DNA from 2 places in the Ureibacillus sp. FSL K6-2830 genome. Region 2 is predicted to be linked to the other one. Evidence: a T-box and tRNA genes for the amino acid it is inferred to sense, from the RefSeq annotation. Region 2 holds a T-box; the other holds one or more tRNA genes.

Region 1 (8,876 bases), 1.2 Mb from region 2:
GCTGCGCCGAAAATGTATCGGGGCTAAACGATTCACCGAAGCTGTGGATTCGTGCGTTGCACGAGTGGTAGGAGAGCGTTCTAAGTGCGTCGAAGTCAGACCGGAAGGACTGGTGGAGCGCTTAGAAGTGAGAATGCCGGTATGAGTAGCGAAAGATGGGTGAGAATCCCATCCACCGAATGACTAAGGTTTCCTGAGGAAGGCTCGTCCGCTCAGGGTTAGTCGGGACCTAAGTCGAGGCCGAAAGGCGTAGACGATGGACAACAGGTTGATATTCCTGTACCACCTCCCCGCCGTTTGAGTGATGGGGGGACGCAGGAGGATAGGGAATGCACGCCGTTGGTCGAGCGTGTCCAAGCAGCAAGGCGTGGAAGTAGGCAAATCCGCTTCCTAATACGCCGAGCTGTGATGGGGAGCGCGTTATGCGCGAAGTTCCTGATTTCACACTGCCAAGAAAAGCCTCTAGCGAGGCGGGAGGTGCCCGTACCGCAAACCGACACAGGTAGTCGAGGAGAGAATCCTAAGGTGAGCGAGAGAACTCTCGTTAAGGAACTCGGCAAAATGACCCCGTAACTTCGGGAGAAGGGGTGCTCATTGGGGTGCAAGCCCTGATGAGCCGCAGTGAATAGGCCCAGGCGACTGTTTAGCAAAAACACAGGTCTCTGCAAAACCGTAAGGTGAAGTATAGGGGCTGACGCCTGCCCGGTGCTGGAAGGTTAAGAGGAGGAGTTAGCGCAAGCGAAGCTCCGAATTGAAGCCCCAGTAAACGGCGGCCGTAACTATAACGGTCCTAAGGTAGCGAAATTCCTTGTCGGGTAAGTTCCGACCCGCACGAAAGGCGTAACGATCTGGGCACTGTCTCAACGAGAGACTCGGTGAAATTATAGTACCTGTGAAGATGCAGGTTACCCGCGACAGGACGGAAAGACCCCGTGGAGCTTTACTGTAACCTGATATTGAATTTCGGTGCAACTTGTACAGGATAGGTAGGAGCCGTAGAAGGGGGAGCGCCAGCTTCCCTGGAGGCGCCCTTGGGATACTACCCTGGTTGTACTGAAATTCTAACCCGCAAGCCTGATCGGCTTGGGAGACAGTGTCAGGTGGACAGTTTGACTGGGGCGGTCGCCTCCTAAAAGGTAACGGAGGCGCCCAAAGGTTCCCTCAGAATGGTTGGAAATCATTCGCAGAGTGTAAAGGCATAAGGGAGCTTGACTGCGAGACCTACAAGTCGAGCAGGGTCGAAAGACGGGCTTAGTGATCCGGTGGTTCCGCATGGAAGGGCCATCGCTCAACGGATAAAAGCTACCCCGGGGATAACAGGCTTATCTCCCCCAAGAGTCCACATCGACGGGGAGGTTTGGCACCTCGATGTCGGCTCATCGCATCCTGGGGCTGTAGTCGGTCCCAAGGGTTGGGCTGTTCGCCCATTAAAGCGGTACGCGAGCTGGGTTCAGAACGTCGTGAGACAGTTCGGTCCCTATCCGTCGTGGGCGTAGGAAATTTGAGAGGAGCTGTCCTTAGTACGAGAGGACCGGGATGGACACACCGCTGGTGTACCAGTTGTCTTGCCAAAGGCACCGCTGGGTAGCTATGTGTGGACGGGATAAGTGCTGAAAGCATCTAAGCATGAAGCCCCCCTCAAGATGAGATTTCCCATTGCATAAGCAAGTAAGATCCCTCAAAGACGATGAGGTAGATAGGTCCGAGGTGGAAGCACGGTGACGTGTGGAGCTGACGGATACTAATCGATCGAGGACTTAACCAATCATTTCAATGTCGTTATCCAGTTTTGAGAGAACAAAAATTATTTTAAAAAAACACTTGCAATTCTTTGATTAAGTGATATAATAGTTCTTGTCTCAAAACAAATAGTCTAGTGACGATGGCAAAGAGGATACACCCGTTCCCATACCGAACACGGAAGTTAAGCTCTTTAGCGCCGATGGTAGTAAGGGGCTTCCCCTTGTGAGAGTAGGACGTTGCTAGGCTAATATATGGAGGATTAGCTCAGCTGGGAGAGCACCTGCCTTACAAGCAGGGGGTCGGCGGTTCGATCCCGTCATCCTCCACCATATCATGCCGGTGTAGCTCAATTGGCAGAGCAACTGACTTGTAATCAGTAGGTTGAGGGTTCGATTCCTTTCGCCGGCACCATCATGAGCCATTAGCTCAGTGGTAGAGCATCTGACTTTTAATCAGAGGGTCGAAGGTTCAAGTCCTTCATGGCTCACCATTTTGCGGGTGTGGCGGAATTGGCAGACGCACTAGACTTAGGATCTAGCGCCTCACGGCGTGGGGGTTCGACTCCCTCCACCCGCACCATTTAAAATATAATTATTGCGGAAGTAGTTCAGTGGTAGAACACCACCTTGCCAAGGTGGGGGTCGCGGGTTCGAACCCCGTCTTCCGCTCCAATAATGCCGGGGTGGCGGAATTGGCAGACGCACAGGACTTAAAATCCTGCGGTAGGTGACTACCGTACCGGTTCGACTCCGGTCCTCGGCACCATGTAAAATAGAAGTTAGCGCCAGTAGCTCAATTGGATAGAGCGTCTGACTACGGATCAGAAGGTTGTGGGTTCGACTCCTGCCTGGCGCGCCATAAAATCGGGAAGTAGCTCAGCTTGGTAGAGCACTTGGTTTGGGACCAAGGGGTCGCAGGTTCGAATCCTGTCTTCCCGACCATACATTATATTGGGGCATTAGCTCAGCTGGGAGAGCGCCTGCCTTGCACGCAGGAGGTCAGCGGTTCGATCCCGCTATGCTCCACCATGAACCTTGAAAACTGAACAACAAAACGTTAATGTAATAAATTATCTAGTTGTTAACCCTCGTTGACAAACTAGATTCGGACATTCAATTTTTGAGCAAATCAAATTTTCTTTTATGGAGAGTTTGATCCTGGCTCAGGACGAACGCTGGCGGCGTGCCTAATACATGCAAGTCGAGCGAACCAATTGAAAGCCTAGCTTTCATGAGGTTAGCGGCGGACGGGTGAGTAACACGTGGGTAACCTGCCCTATAGACTGGGATAACTCGCGGAAACGCGTGCTAATACCGGATAACACATCAAAGTGCATGCTTTGATGTTGAAAGATGGTTCTGCTATCACTATAGGATGGGCCCGCGGCGCATTAGCTTGTTGGTGGGGTAACGGCCTACCAAGGCGACGATGCGTAGCCGACCTGAGAGGGTGATCGGCCACACTGGGACTGAGACACGGCCCAGACTCCTACGGGAGGCAGCAGTAGGGAATCTTCCACAATGGGCGAAAGCCTGATGGAGCAACGCCGCGTGAGCGAAGAAGGTCTTCGGATCGTAAAGCTCTGTTGTAAGGGAAGAACAAGTGCAGTAGTAACTGGCTGCACCTTGACGGTACCTTACTAGAAAGCCACGGCTAACTACGTGCCAGCAGCCGCGGTAATACGTAGGTGGCAAGCGTTGTCCGGAATTATTGGGCGTAAAGCGCGCGCAGGCGGTTTCTTAAGTCTGATGTGAAAGCCCCCGGCTTAACCGGGGAGGGTCATTGGAAACTGGGAGACTTGAGTGCAGGAGAGGGAAGCGGAATTCCATGTGTAGCGGTGAAATGCGTAGAGATATGGAGGAACACCAGTGGCGAAGGCGGCTTCCTGGCCTGTAACTGACGCTGAGGCGCGAAAGCGTGGGGAGCAAACAGGATTAGATACCCTGGTAGTCCACGCCGTAAACGATGAGTGCTAAGTGTTAGGGGGTTTCCACCCCTTAGTGCTGCAGCTAACGCATTAAGCACTCCGCCTGGGGAGTACGGTCGCAAGACTGAAACTCAAAGGAATTGACGGGGGCCCGCACAAGCGGTGGAGCATGTGGTTTAATTCGAAGCAACGCGAAGAACCTTACCAGGTCTTGACATCCCGCTGACCGCTATGGAGACATAGCCTTCCCTTCGGGGACAGCGGTGACAGGTGGTGCATGGTTGTCGTCAGCTCGTGTCGTGAGATGTTGGGTTAAGTCCCGCAACGAGCGCAACCCTTGTCCTTAGTTGCCATCATTCAGTTGGGCACTCTAAGGAGACTGCCGTACAAATACGGAGGAAGGTGGGGATGACGTCAAATCATCATGCCCCTTATGACCTGGGCTACACACGTGCTACAATGGACGGTACAAACGGTCGCGAAGTCGCGAGACGGAGCCAATCCGAAAAAACCGTTCTCAGTTCGGATTGCAGGCTGCAACTCGCCTGCATGAAGCCGGAATCGCTAGTAATCGCGGATCAGCATGCCGCGGTGAATACGTTCCCGGGCCTTGTACACACCGCCCGTCACACCACGAGAGTCTGTAACACCCGAAGTCGGTGAGGTAACCCTTTCGGGAGCCAGCCGCCGAAGGTGGGACAGATGATTGGGGTGAAGTCGTAACAAGGTAGCCGTATCGGAAGGTGCGGCTGGATCACCTCCTTTCTAAGGATATTTACGGAAGCATTAGCGTTTTGTGTTCAGTTTTGAAGGTTTATGACCTTCAAAGTTATAGTGTTGTTCTTTGAAAACTGGATAAACGACATTGAAAGCAAGCAATTTACTGTAAAGCGCAAACAACTAGGCTAACACGACGTAAATGCGACGTGGATTAAAGCCGTAAGGGTTGCGAGACGCAAGCAAGACAAGGGAATGAGCGAGTGAGAACCGGAGTGTACTATATGCGTACATGAGGATTCGAACGAGCGAAATTGACGAAGTATTGCGCAGCGTATCGAAAACCGTAAAGGTTAAGTTGTTAAGGGCGCACGGTGGATGCCTTGGCACTAGGAGCCGATGAAGGACGGGACTAACACCGATATGCTTCGGGGAGCTGTAAGTAAGCTTTGATCCGGAGATTTCCGAATGGGGGAACCCACTGTTCGTAATGGAACAGTATCTTAACGTGAATCCATAGCGTTAAGAAGGCACACCCAGGGAACTGAAACATCTAAGTACCTGGAGGAGAAGAAAGAAAAATCGATTCCCTGAGTAGCGGCGAGCGAAACGGGAACAGCCCAAACCAAGAGGCTTGCCTCTTGGGGTTGTAGGACACTCTATACGGAGTTACAAAAGGATGGATTAGATGAACCGTTCTGGAAAGGACGGCCAGAGAAGGTAAAAGCCCTGTAGTCGAAAATCCATCCTCTCCTGAGTGGATCCTGAGTACGGCGGAACACGTGAAATTCCGTCGGAATCCGGGAGGACCATCTCCCAAGGCTAAATACTCCCTAGTGACCGATAGTGAACCAGTACCGTGAGGGAAAGGTGAAAAGCACCCCGGGAGGGGAGTGAAAGAGAACCTGAAACCGTGTGCCTACAAGTAGTCAGAGCCCGTTAACGGGTGATGGCGTGCCTTTTGTAGAATGAACCGGCGAGTTACGATTACGTGCAAGGTTAAGCAGAAAATGCGGAGCCGCAGCGAAAGCGAGTCTGAATAGGGCGTTTTGAGTACGTGGTCGTAGACCCGAAACCAGGTGATCTACCCATGTCCAGGGTGAAGGTGAGGTAACACTCACTGGAGGCCCGAACCCACGCACGTTGAAAAGTGCGGGGATGAGGTGTGGGTAGCGGAGAAATTCCAATCGAACTTGGAGATAGCTGGTTCTCTCCGAAATAGCTTTAGGGCTAGCCTCGTGTGAAGAATACTGGAGGTAGAGCACTGTTTGGACTAGGGGCCCACCTCGGGTTACCGAATTCAGACAAACTCCGAATGCCAGCTATTTATACACGGGAGTCAGACTACGAGTGATAAGATCCGTGGTCAAAAGGGAAACAGCCCAGACCACCAGCTAAGGTCCCAAAGTAATCGTTAAGTGGAAAAGGATGTGGCGTTGCTTAGACAACCAGGATGTTGGCTTAGAAGCAGCCATCATTTAAAGAGTGCGTAATAGCTCACTGGTCGAGTGACGCTGCGCCGAAAATGTATCGGGGCTAAACGATTCACCGAAGCTGTGGATTCGTGCGTTGCACGAGTGGTAGGAGAGCGTTCTAAGTGCGTCGAAGTCAGACCGGAAGGACTGGTGGAGCGCTTAGAAGTGAGAATGCCGGTATGAGTAGCGAAAGATGGGTGAGAATCCCATCCACCGAATGACTAAGGTTTCCTGAGGAAGGCTCGTCCGCTCAGGGTTAGTCGGGACCTAAGTCGAGGCCGAAAGGCGTAGACGATGGACAACAGGTTGATATTCCTGTACCACCTCCCCGCCGTTTGAGTGATGGGGGGACGCAGGAGGATAGGGAATGCACGCCGTTGGTCGAGCGTGTCCAAGCAGCAAGGCGTGGAAGTAGGCAAATCCGCTTCCTAATACGCCGAGCTGTGATGGGGAGCGCGTTATGCGCGAAGTTCCTGATTTCACACTGCCAAGAAAAGCCTCTAGCGAGGCGGGAGGTGCCCGTACCGCAAACCGACACAGGTAGTCGAGGAGAGAATCCTAAGGTGAGCGAGAGAACTCTCGTTAAGGAACTCGGCAAAATGACCCCGTAACTTCGGGAGAAGGGGTGCTCATTGGGGTGCAAGCCCTGATGAGCCGCAGTGAATAGGCCCAGGCGACTGTTTAGCAAAAACACAGGTCTCTGCAAAACCGTAAGGTGAAGTATAGGGGCTGACGCCTGCCCGGTGCTGGAAGGTTAAGAGGAGGAGTTAGCGCAAGCGAAGCTCCGAATTGAAGCCCCAGTAAACGGCGGCCGTAACTATAACGGTCCTAAGGTAGCGAAATTCCTTGTCGGGTAAGTTCCGACCCGCACGAAAGGCGTAACGATCTGGGCACTGTCTCAACGAGAGACTCGGTGAAATTATAGTACCTGTGAAGATGCAGGTTACCCGCGACAGGACGGAAAGACCCCGTGGAGCTTTACTGTAACCTGATATTGAATTTCGGTGCAACTTGTACAGGATAGGTAGGAGCCGTAGAAGGGGGAGCGCCAGCTTCCCTGGAGGCGCCCTTGGGATACTACCCTGGTTGTACTGAAATTCTAACCCGCAAGCCTGATCGGCTTGGGAGACAGTGTCAGGTGGACAGTTTGACTGGGGCGGTCGCCTCCTAAAAGGTAACGGAGGCGCCCAAAGGTTCCCTCAGAATGGTTGGAAATCATTCGCAGAGTGTAAAGGCATAAGGGAGCTTGACTGCGAGACCTACAAGTCGAGCAGGGTCGAAAGACGGGCTTAGTGATCCGGTGGTTCCGCATGGAAGGGCCATCGCTCAACGGATAAAAGCTACCCCGGGGATAACAGGCTTATCTCCCCCAAGAGTCCACATCGACGGGGAGGTTTGGCACCTCGATGTCGGCTCATCGCATCCTGGGGCTGTAGTCGGTCCCAAGGGTTGGGCTGTTCGCCCATTAAAGCGGTACGCGAGCTGGGTTCAGAACGTCGTGAGACAGTTCGGTCCCTATCCGTCGTGGGCGTAGGAAATTTGAGAGGAGCTGTCCTTAGTACGAGAGGACCGGGATGGACACACCGCTGGTGTACCAGTTGTCTTGCCAAAGGCACCGCTGGGTAGCTATGTGTGGACGGGATAAGTGCTGAAAGCATCTAAGCATGAAGCCCCCCTCAAGATGAGATTTCCCATTGCATAAGCAAGTAAGATCCCTCAAAGACGATGAGGTAGATAGGTCCGAGGTGGAAGCACGGTGACGTGTGGAGCTGACGGATACTAATCGATCGAGGACTTAACCAATCATTTTCAATGTCGTTATCCAGTTTTGAGAGAACAACCTCTCATATAGTGAAGTGACGATGGCGAAGAGGTCACACCCGTTCCCATACCGAACACGGAAGTTAAGCTCTTCAGCGCCGATGGTAGTAAGGGGCTTCCCCTTGTGAGAGTAGGACGTCGCTTCGCAAAAAGGCACCACAACAGTGGTGCTTTTTTTATTGCAAAAATTGAAGCCCCTTACTACCAAGGACTGAAAGTCCGATCGGCGCGATAGAGAAGTGGCATTTAAAACGTAAGCAAAACAATTATTTGGAGGAGACGAGAAGCACGGGGACCAAGAAGTTCAAGGAAGCGAGGCGGCCCGGAGCGGAGCGTACTATGTACGTGAGCACCGGACCGCCGAAGCAGACGCAGAAATTCGCCGGTCAACGTTCTTCGGAGTTAGCGCCGATGGTAGATAAGGGGTCCCCTTGTGAGAGTAGGACGTCGCTTCGCAAAAAAGGGCTCTATAATATTTGGTGTTGGTGGATACAACCAGCACCATTTTTTACACAAAGGCTCTGTTAAACTTTATTGTTGAATTTATGATTATATAAAATAGGCTTGTCTCATTTTAGAGAACAAGCCTATTTTTACTCTTTTAGAGTGGGTGGAATGTTAACTAACACATAGTCACCAGTCCACATTTGTGTCGATATAATCAAATTTTCCCCTTGCTTTTCAAAGAAGAGTCCATTTCCATCTTTTTGTTTGAAAACCCAACCATATTGACTAACCATTTCCTTGATAATTTCATCAGCTATGGATATATTTCGTTCGCTTATTATATACCATTGCTGACCGTTTTCGTTTAATAATTTAACGATTTTTTCATCAGAATTATTTAATTTTTCTATGACCTCTTTTTTGCTCATATTTTCTATCGGAAGTGAAGGATAGTAGAGTTTGTTGTAGAATACAAAAGCCCCAACAAATACAATCATCAATCCGATTGCTAATAACAGCTTTTTCATAAAATACCTCCTATTTACAATCTTTCAAGACAATCCAATCATATTATATAGAATATTCGACAATTATTCCCAATTACCTTCATGCTTCTCTCACACAGCAAATTTCTTTAAGCGAAGTGATGTGTTAGTTTCCGTCATTCTATGAATACAACTTTGAACAAGAAACTCCTTAATAAATACATCATCTGTTTTAAATTGGATGCTATCGAGATACGTAAA
Region 2 (8,876 bases):
TTAAAGAGAGATATCCTCAATTGATGGTCATTGCAGATACATGTTTATGTGAATTTACTGATCATGGTCACTGTGGTTTAGTGGAAGGGGACAAAATTTTGAATGACCCATCCCTTGATATATTAGCTCGCACAGCTGTTTCTCAAGCGAAAGCAGGAGCTGATATCATTGCACCTTCCAATATGATGGATGGGTTTGTAGTGGCCATTCGCCATGCTTTAGATGAAGCTGGATTCCAAGATGTTCCAATCATGTCCTATGCTGTAAAATATGCTTCAAGCTATTACGGACCATTCCGTGAAGCAGCGGAAGGAGCACCGAAATTTGGCGACCGCAAAACATATCAAATGGATCCAGCCAATCGTTTAGAAGCGTTCCGTGAAGCTGAATCCGACATTGAAGAAGGAGCTGATTTCTTAATCGTTAAACCAGCTCTAGCTTACATGGATATTATTCGAGATGTGAAAAACAATTTCCCAGTTCCAGTAGTTGCATACAACGTATCTGGAGAATATGCGATGGTGAAAGCAGCAGCACAAAACGGCTGGATTGATGAAAAGTCTGTTGTGTTAGAAACTTTACTTGGAATGAAGCGTGCGGGTGCTGACTTAATCATTACTTATCATGCTAAAGATGTAGCTCGTTGGTTGGAGGAGAAGTAAAATGCGTACCTATGAAAATTCAGTGAAAGCATTTAAAGAAGCAGTAAATTTAATGCCTGGAGGGGTGAACAGCCCTGTTCGTGCATTCAAATCTGTTAATGCAGAACCGATATTTATTGAATCTGGGGAAGGTGCCATTATTCGTGACATTGACGGCAACGAATATATCGATTATGTGCTTAGCTGGGGGCCGTTAATTTTAGGGCACTCTCATCCAGAAGTTGTGAAAGCAATTCAAGAACAAGCAGCAAAAGGAACTTCTTTTGGTGCACCGACAGTATTAGAAAACAAATTAGCACAAATCGTTATTGAAAGAGTACCTTCAGTTGAAATGGTTCGTTTTGTTTCATCTGGAACAGAAGCGACGATGGCTGCTCTTCGACTAGCTCGAGGATACACAGGCCGTAACATTATAATGAAATTTGAAGGTTCTTACCATGGCCATGGAGATTCATTATTAATTAAAGCGGGATCAGGTGTTGCAACACTTGGTTTACCTGACAGCCCTGGCGTACCTGCAGACGTTGCAAAAAATACAACAACGGTTCCTTATAATGATTTAGAAGCAGTAAAAGCAACATTTGAAAAATTAGGTGACAACATTGCCGCGGTTATTGTAGAACCTGTTGCAGGGAACATGGGGGTTGTTCCACCGAAACGAGGATTTTTAGAAGGTTTACGTGAAATTACGAAACAATATGGTGCTTTGCTTATTTTTGATGAAGTGATGACAGGATTCCGCGTCGATTATCACTGCGCTCAAGGTTACTATGGCATTGATCCAGATTTAACATGCCTTGGAAAAGTTGTGGGAGGCGGACTTCCTGTAGGTGCTTATGCTGGTAAGCGGGAAATCATGGAAAAGGTTGCGCCAAGTGGACCAGTGTATCAAGCAGGAACATTATCAGGTAACCCTCTCGCGATGACTGCTGGAATTGAAACATTATCCCGTTTAACACCTGAATCTTATGACTACTTTAAAAAATTAGGTGACCAATTAGAAGCTGGAATTCGTGAAGCGGCAACAAAATATAACATTCCGCATACAATAAATCGCGCGGGAAGTATGATTGGATTATTCTTAACAAATGAAGATGTAGTTGATTTTAAATCTGCCCAAACTTCCGATTTAACATTATTTGCTGAGTTCTATCGACTCATGCTCGAAGAAGGAATATACTTACCACCTTCCCAATTTGAAGGATTGTTTATTTCAACTGCACATACGGAAGAACATATCGCAAAAACGGTAGATGCATTCCACAAAGTATTTGCAAAATTAGCTCGATAATAATTAGAGTGTCTTTTCCGTTGATAAGGAAGAGACACTCTTTTTTATTTTATAAAGTAATGAGGGATTTTTAATTCTTTAATCATACTTCCGATTCTCGGGCATAGAGTATTACGGGAGGGAAACATATGGCAAAAATCAATTGGGAAATGATGACGCAATTTATTTTTCCAGAAGCTTATGGGATTGTAGAAGAAGTTGTTTCGGTCCAAGTCATCCCGCGTTGGCAACAAACAGAATTAGAAGAATCTCTTCGTTTAACAGGCATTTATCATATTAAAGCAACAGTGAAGTTTAATCCAAAAATAAAGCCAGATTATAGCGAAGGTACGTTAATTGAACATTTAGATTTAAAAGGTGATGAAGGTTACTTTGAATACGCATTGCCTTTAGAAGTTGATTTACCTCGTGAGAAAGTTGCAAAAGATTGTCGACCAGAATTGCTTGTTGATGATATATCCTTTTTTGTATATGATGGCTCAAGCTGTACGTTTAAATGGGAAGTAAAATGCACATTTGATGAACCGGTAGTAGGTGCATTATTCCAAGTAGAATCTGAAGAGAAGGTAGCTGAACGAGTAGCCGTTGTGGCGGCTAATACAGGAGAAGTATTAGAAAGAGCCAAAACTGACCAGCCGCCATCTACATTAGAACATCCACTAGTAAATGAACCATTGCAACAAACAACCCAAAGAACGATTGAAACTACTGACCATTCGTCGAAAATGAATGAAAATCAACGATTACAGGATTCTGATGAATTTACTCTACATGAAAATCCGTCCATTTCCGTAGAACCACCTGAAGAATATAACTTTGTGGAAGAAGCAAAAAAAATTCGAAAAGAAACGGAAGAAGTAAAATTAGTTAATGAATCATCTAGTAAACTATTCATTGATGAAAAGTTTAAGCTTCCTTCTGATTCAGATGACTTCTATAATGAGCTTTCTGAAAATTATAGCGTATTGAAATTTAGATCATATCCGTCCATAACAACCATGAAATGAGGGCAAGTAGAAATAGCAGTAATACATCACCTGTCGTAGGAATAAAAACGACGCGAATAGCTTGAAAAATTGTAATTGGGATACAAATGCTTTTTGCAAAAAAACGTATTTTTCGAAGCCAAGGTGGTAATAACCAAGGATTATAACTTTTTCGTCTTTTGTGGAATAATGACATGGAAATCACTCCTTTCATTTCCTTCAAACTTGAAAACTGCTGCTAAATTTTATACAATGATTTAAGCAGTTGAATACACATTGATGCGATGAATTGGAAGAGTAAAATGATGTTGCATGCTAAAGAGAGGAAACGGTAGCTGAAAAGTTTCCGCATGCACGCATTTGAAGGTAGCCATGGAGCAACTTTTATGAAATTGAAGTAGTAAAAGTCGGTTGAACACCGTTATCGAGATGAGCGCTATTTAGACATTTATTGTCTAAATGGAAAAAAGGTGGTACCGCGAAACTCCTTCGTCCTTTTTGGGATAAGGAGTTTTTTATTTTGCCAAAATTCAATCAACTAAAGGAGGAACATTCATGTCAGAAAACGTGACAATGCCAACTAAGTACGATCCAAATTCAGTTGAACAAGGTCGTTATAAATGGTGGCTAGAAGGGAAATTTTTCGAAGCAGATCCAAATAGTGACAAAAAACCATATTCCATTGTTATTCCACCACCAAACGTAACAGGAAAACTGCATCTTGGTCACGCTTGGGATACAACATTGCAAGATATTATTATTCGCATGAAACGGATGCAAGGATATGATGCATTATGGCTTCCAGGTATGGACCATGCTGGAATTGCAACACAAGCAAAAGTAGAAGCGAAGTTGCGTGAAGAAGGAAAAAGTCGCTACGATTTGGGTCGTGAAAAATTCCTTGAAAAAACGTGGGAATGGAAGGAAGAATATGCTAGCCATATTCGTGAACAATGGGCAAAATTAGGATTGTCATTGGACTATACAAAAGAGCGTTTCACATTGGATGAAGGTTTATCTGATGCTGTAAAAGAAGTGTTCGTACGTCTTTATGAAAAAGGATACATTTATCGCGGCGAACGCATCATCAACTGGGACCCGGAAGCAAAAACTGCTTTATCAGATATCGAAGTAATTTATAAAGAAATCCCTGGTGCCTTCTATCATATGAAATATCCGCTTGCGGACGGCTCAGGTTATTTGGAAGTTGCTACTACACGACCTGAAACAATGCTTGGGGATACTGCTGTAGCTGTTCATCCTGAAGATGAACGTTATAAACCGTACATCGGCAAAACAGTAATCTTACCGCTTGTCAATCGTGAAATTCCAATCGTAGCAGATGAATATGTGGATATGGAATTTGGTACAGGTGTTGTGAAAATTACACCAGCCCATGATCCAAATGACTTTGAAGTAGGAAACCGTCACAATTTAGAACGAATTTTAGTAATGAATGAAGACGGTACAATGAACGAAAATGCTGGCAAATATCAAGGTTTAGACCGATTTGAATGCCGCAAGCAAATTGTGGAAGACTTAAAACAACAAGGCTACTTAATAAAAATTGAGGAACATACGCATTCCGTTGGACACTCTGAGCGTTCTGGGGCAATAGTCGAGCCTTATTTATCTAAACAATGGTTCGTAAAAATGAAGCCTCTTGCAGAAGCGGCATTAAAACTTCAACAAGATGAAGAAAATAAAGTGAATTTTGTTCCACCACGCTTTGAAAATACGTATATTCATTGGATGGAAAATATTAAAGACTGGTGTATTTCTCGTCAGCTTTGGTGGGGCCATCAAATTCCTGCTTGGTATCATAATGAAACGGGTGAAATTTATGTTGGAAAAGAACCACCTAAAGATGCGGAAAATTGGACGCAAGATCCGGACGTATTAGATACGTGGTTCTCTAGTGCATTATGGCCATTCTCAACAATGGGTTGGCCGGATACACATCATGAATTATATCAACGCTATTATCCAACAAATACGCTCGTTACAGGTTATGACATCATCTTCTTCTGGGTATCCCGCATGATTTTCCAAGGGCTCGAATTTACAGGAAACCGCCCATTTAAAGACGTGCTCATTCATGGCTTAGTTCGTGACGGGGAAGGACGTAAAATGAGTAAGTCCCTTGGAAACGGTGTAGACCCAATGGATGTGATTGACCAGTACGGTGCAGACTCTCTACGCTACTTCTTAGCAACCGGCTCTACACCAGGTCAAGACTTACGTTATACGAATGAAAAAGTCGAAGCGATTTGGAATTTTGCAAATAAAATTTGGAATGCATCTCGCTTTGCACTCATGAATATGAACGGTTTAAAATACGAAGAAATTGATTTATCCGGTGAATTGAGTGTTAGCGATAAATGGATTTTGACACGATTAAATGAAACGATTGAAAAAGTAACAGACTTAGCTGAACGTTATGAGTTCGGTGAAGTTGGGCGTGAATTGTACAACTTCATTTGGGATGACTTCTGTTCATGGTATATTGAAATGGCGAAGCTTCCACTATATGGAGACGATGAAGCGGCAAAACTTACAACTCGCTCCGTACTTGCGTATGTGCTTGACAATACAATGCGCCTACTTCATCCAATGATGCCATTCATTACAGAAGAAATTTGGCAACACCTTCCACATGAAGGAGAATCCATCACTGTTGCTGAGTGGCCAAAAGTAAGACCAGAATTTAATTTCAAAGAAGAATCTAATCATATGAAACTTCTTATGGACATTATACGTTCAGTTCGAAATATCCGTGCAGAAGTGAATACGCCAATCAGCAAAAAAGTTCCTTTATTTATTAAAGCGAAAGATGCGGAAACAGTAAAAATTCTAGAGGACAATAAAGCTTATATTGAGAAGTTCTGTAATCCAGAACAATTAGTGATTGGGGAACAGGTTGCAACACCTGAAAAATCGATGACAGCAGTTGTGACAGGTGCAGAGCTATTCTTGCCGTTAGCAGGGCTCATTAACTTAGAAGAAGAAATTGCACGTCTTGAAAAAGAGTTAGATAAATGGGCGAAGGAAGTAAAATTAGTATCTGGCAAGCTTTCCAACGAGAACTTCGTGAAAAAAGCTCCGGAAGCACTAGTTGCTAAAGAACGTGAAAAACTTGCTGACTATCAAGAAAAATATGATACAGTGAAAAAACGTTTGGATGAATTGAAGCAAATGTAATCATTTTTTGATTTTGAAATTCGCTCAAGCTGAAGTATTTTTTCGGCTTGGCGAATTTTTTCATGTGCCGGTGGAGTAATCTGTACAAGCTAAGGATATATTCAAACGAGAGGGAATTGTATCTGAGCTAGTTGGTGTAATGTGAACGAACAAGAGTGGATCTGCACAAGTGGAGGATTCAACCGCACGAGCAGGGGTGTTATCTACACGAGTATGGAATCCAACTGCACAAGCTAGTGTGTTATCTGCGCAAGCGGAAAATCCACTCGCACGAGCAGGGGTGTTATCTACACGAGTGTGGAATCCAACTGCACAAGCTAGTGTGTTATCTGCACAAGTGGAGGATTCAACCGCACGAGCAGGGGTGTTATCTACACGAGTGTGGAATCTAACTGCACAAGCTAGTGTGTTATCTGCACAAGTGAAAAATTCACTCGCACGAGCCACGAGCAAGGATGTTATCTGCACAAGTAGATTGATATTTACAGGACTAGGGATTCTATCTGCGCAAACAAAAGATGTATCCTCACAAGCTAGTGAGTTATCTACATAGGCAGTTTATTTATTATCAAAAATCATTTCTTTGATGATACGCCATTCCTTTTGGAGTAAAATTATGATGGTTAGGAGGCGGGGTTATTTGTTTACATCAATGGAAGAATGTACGAATTTTATGTTTGGTTTAAAGGCTGAAAAGCATAAAGGGGAACCTTTTCAGGTAATGAACAAAATTTTGCCACTTATTAACAATCCCCATGAAAAAGTCAAGTTTATACATATTGCTGGTTCGAATGGGAAAGGTTCTACTTTAAATTATTTAAAGGAAATTTTACAACATGCTCAATATAAAGTAGGAACCTTTACATCACCGCATTTAGAACGGGTGAATGAACGAATCACCATTAATGGTATAGATATTCCAGATGAACGATTTTTATCCCTTGCGAATCAGCTATTTAAAATTATTGATGAACTGGGAGAGTATTATCCTAGCTTTTTTGAACTAATGACACTTATCGCGTTTATGTATTTTGCAGAAGAAGAAGTTGATATTGCACTTATTGAAGCTGGAATAGGTGGCCGTTTCGATTGTACAAATATCATCACACCATTATGTTCTATTATTACAACAGTATCTCTAGATCATACTGAAATACTTGGGGATACTTTAACAGAAATTGCCTATCAAAAAGCGGGGATTATTAAAAAAAATATACCTGTGGTTACCGCCGTTCAGGATGAAGAAGCAATGAATATTATTCGTCACGAAGCAGAACAAAAACTAGCTCCTATATTTGTTTATGGGGAAGACTTTTTCGTGTCGAATATTACGTTGAATACATCAAATCAGCATTTTACGTACCATTTAGGCAATGTGAAGTTAGATATATCATTAAAGATGATGGGTGCCCATCAAATCGTAAATGCCAGTTGTGCATTAACTGCAATAACTATACTTAGAAGCATCGGTTTTTCTAATATGACAGATCATCACATTCAATCAGCATTAGAAAAAGCGTTTTGGCCTGGGCGCTTCGAACGGTTTGGTAAACAAGTTATATTAGATGGCTCTCATAATCCGGAAGGAACTAGGGCGCTCATTGGTACTCTTATAAATCAATTTCCAGACTATAAGTATAAGTTTATTTATTCTGTGATGAACGATAAAGATTATAAAGAGAGCATTTCCATGTTAGACAAAGTTGCAGAAGCGATTTATTTCACAGAGATACCTATACCGCGCGCTGCGAAAGCAAAGAATTTGGCAAGTTGTTCAGGGCATCCTTTTAAGGTTGTAAATGAAAACTGGAAGATGCTTATAGAACAGCAGTTGAAGAATCTGGAGAAAGATGAATTACTCATCATAACAGGTTCTATTTTATTCATTGCGGAAGTTCGGAAATATTTAAAGATGAAGGAAGAAGCGTATGATTCTCAATTTTGAACAATATAAAGAAAGATGGAATGTTCATAGTGACAGTATGATAAAACCGGGATTAGAGTCGATAAAAAGAGCGTTGACATTGCTTCATAATCCACAAGAAAAGCTTAAAGTAGTACATGTTGCAGGTACGAATGGAAAAGGTTCAACCATCGCCTTTTTAGAACAAATGGCGCTAAATCATGGACTATCCGTTGGAAAATTTATGTCACCATGTGTGGTGGATGTACACGATCAAATTCAAATAAACGGTAAACCGATTACACAAAAGCAAATGGACGTTGTTTTTCAACAAATGAAACACGCAGGAATCAGCGGATTATTAACGGATTTTGAGCTCCTTACATGTGCAGCGTTTCTTCATTTTGCTAATGAGCAAGTAGATTTAGTGCTTCTTGAAACGGGCTTAGGCGGATTAGAAGACAGCACAAATGTAGTCAATCCATTAGTTTCAATTATCACTAGCATCGCCCTAGAGCATACTCAAATTCTAGGTCATACGATTAAGCAAATTGCACAGCATAAAGCAGGAATTGTGAAATATGGGAAACCTGTGGTGATCGGAAAATTACCAGAAGAAGCTTTAACTGTTGTGAAACAAAAAGCCCATATTCAACAATCACCTTTGTATGCTTATGACGAGACGTTTACTGTTGAGGCAGATGAACAAGGGGAAAAGTATATAAATTTCAAGGAAAAAATAATAATTGAAAAACTCAAGAGAAAGTTGTTAGGTGCCCACCAAGGAGAAAATATGGCACTTGCAATTACTGCTTTTATAGAGGTGGCGAAAA

Evidence for each region. The T-box of region 2 lies ahead of NSU17_RS14475 (valine--tRNA ligase). A T-box ahead of a tRNA ligase gene usually reads a tRNA of that ligase, here a tRNA-Val.
Region 1: it encodes a tRNA-Val, which carries the amino acid that the T-box ahead of NSU17_RS14475 (valine--tRNA ligase) is inferred to sense. The anticodon was not compared.

Annotation. Positions count from the first base shown of each region.
Region 1 is NZ_JBBOQR010000001.1:1,700,725-1,709,600, forward strand. It holds rRNA gene NSU17_RS08355 (23S ribosomal RNA) at 1-1,765, shown strand, start outside; rRNA gene rrf (5S ribosomal RNA) at 1,873-1,988, shown strand; tRNA gene NSU17_RS08365 (tRNA-Val) at 1,997-2,072, shown strand; tRNA gene NSU17_RS08370 (tRNA-Thr) at 2,079-2,154, shown strand; tRNA gene NSU17_RS08375 (tRNA-Lys) at 2,159-2,233, shown strand; tRNA gene NSU17_RS08380 (tRNA-Leu) at 2,238-2,322, shown strand; tRNA gene NSU17_RS08385 (tRNA-Gly) at 2,340-2,414, shown strand; tRNA gene NSU17_RS08390 (tRNA-Leu) at 2,420-2,508, shown strand; tRNA gene NSU17_RS08395 (tRNA-Arg) at 2,525-2,601, shown strand; tRNA gene NSU17_RS08400 (tRNA-Pro) at 2,608-2,684, shown strand; tRNA gene NSU17_RS08405 (tRNA-Ala) at 2,696-2,771, shown strand; rRNA gene NSU17_RS08410 (16S ribosomal RNA) at 2,883-4,435, shown strand; rRNA gene NSU17_RS08415 (23S ribosomal RNA) at 4,739-7,665, shown strand; rRNA gene rrf (5S ribosomal RNA) at 7,715-7,830, shown strand; gene NSU17_RS08425 (hypothetical protein) at 8,277-8,657, opposite strand; partial or broken gene NSU17_RS15935 (IS1595 family transposase) at 8,855-8,876, opposite strand, start outside.
Region 2 is NZ_JBBOQR010000001.1:2,913,003-2,921,878, forward strand. It holds gene hemB (porphobilinogen synthase) at 1-662, shown strand, start outside; gene hemL (glutamate-1-semialdehyde 2,1-aminomutase) at 664-1,953, shown strand; gene NSU17_RS14465 (hypothetical protein) at 2,082-2,960, shown strand; T-box leader at 3,215-3,439, shown strand; gene NSU17_RS14475 (valine--tRNA ligase) at 3,495-6,140, shown strand; gene NSU17_RS14480 (hypothetical protein) at 6,310-6,693, shown strand; gene NSU17_RS14485 (bifunctional folylpolyglutamate synthase/dihydrofolate synthase) at 6,781-8,085, shown strand; gene NSU17_RS14490 (bifunctional folylpolyglutamate synthase/dihydrofolate synthase) at 8,069-8,876, shown strand, end outside.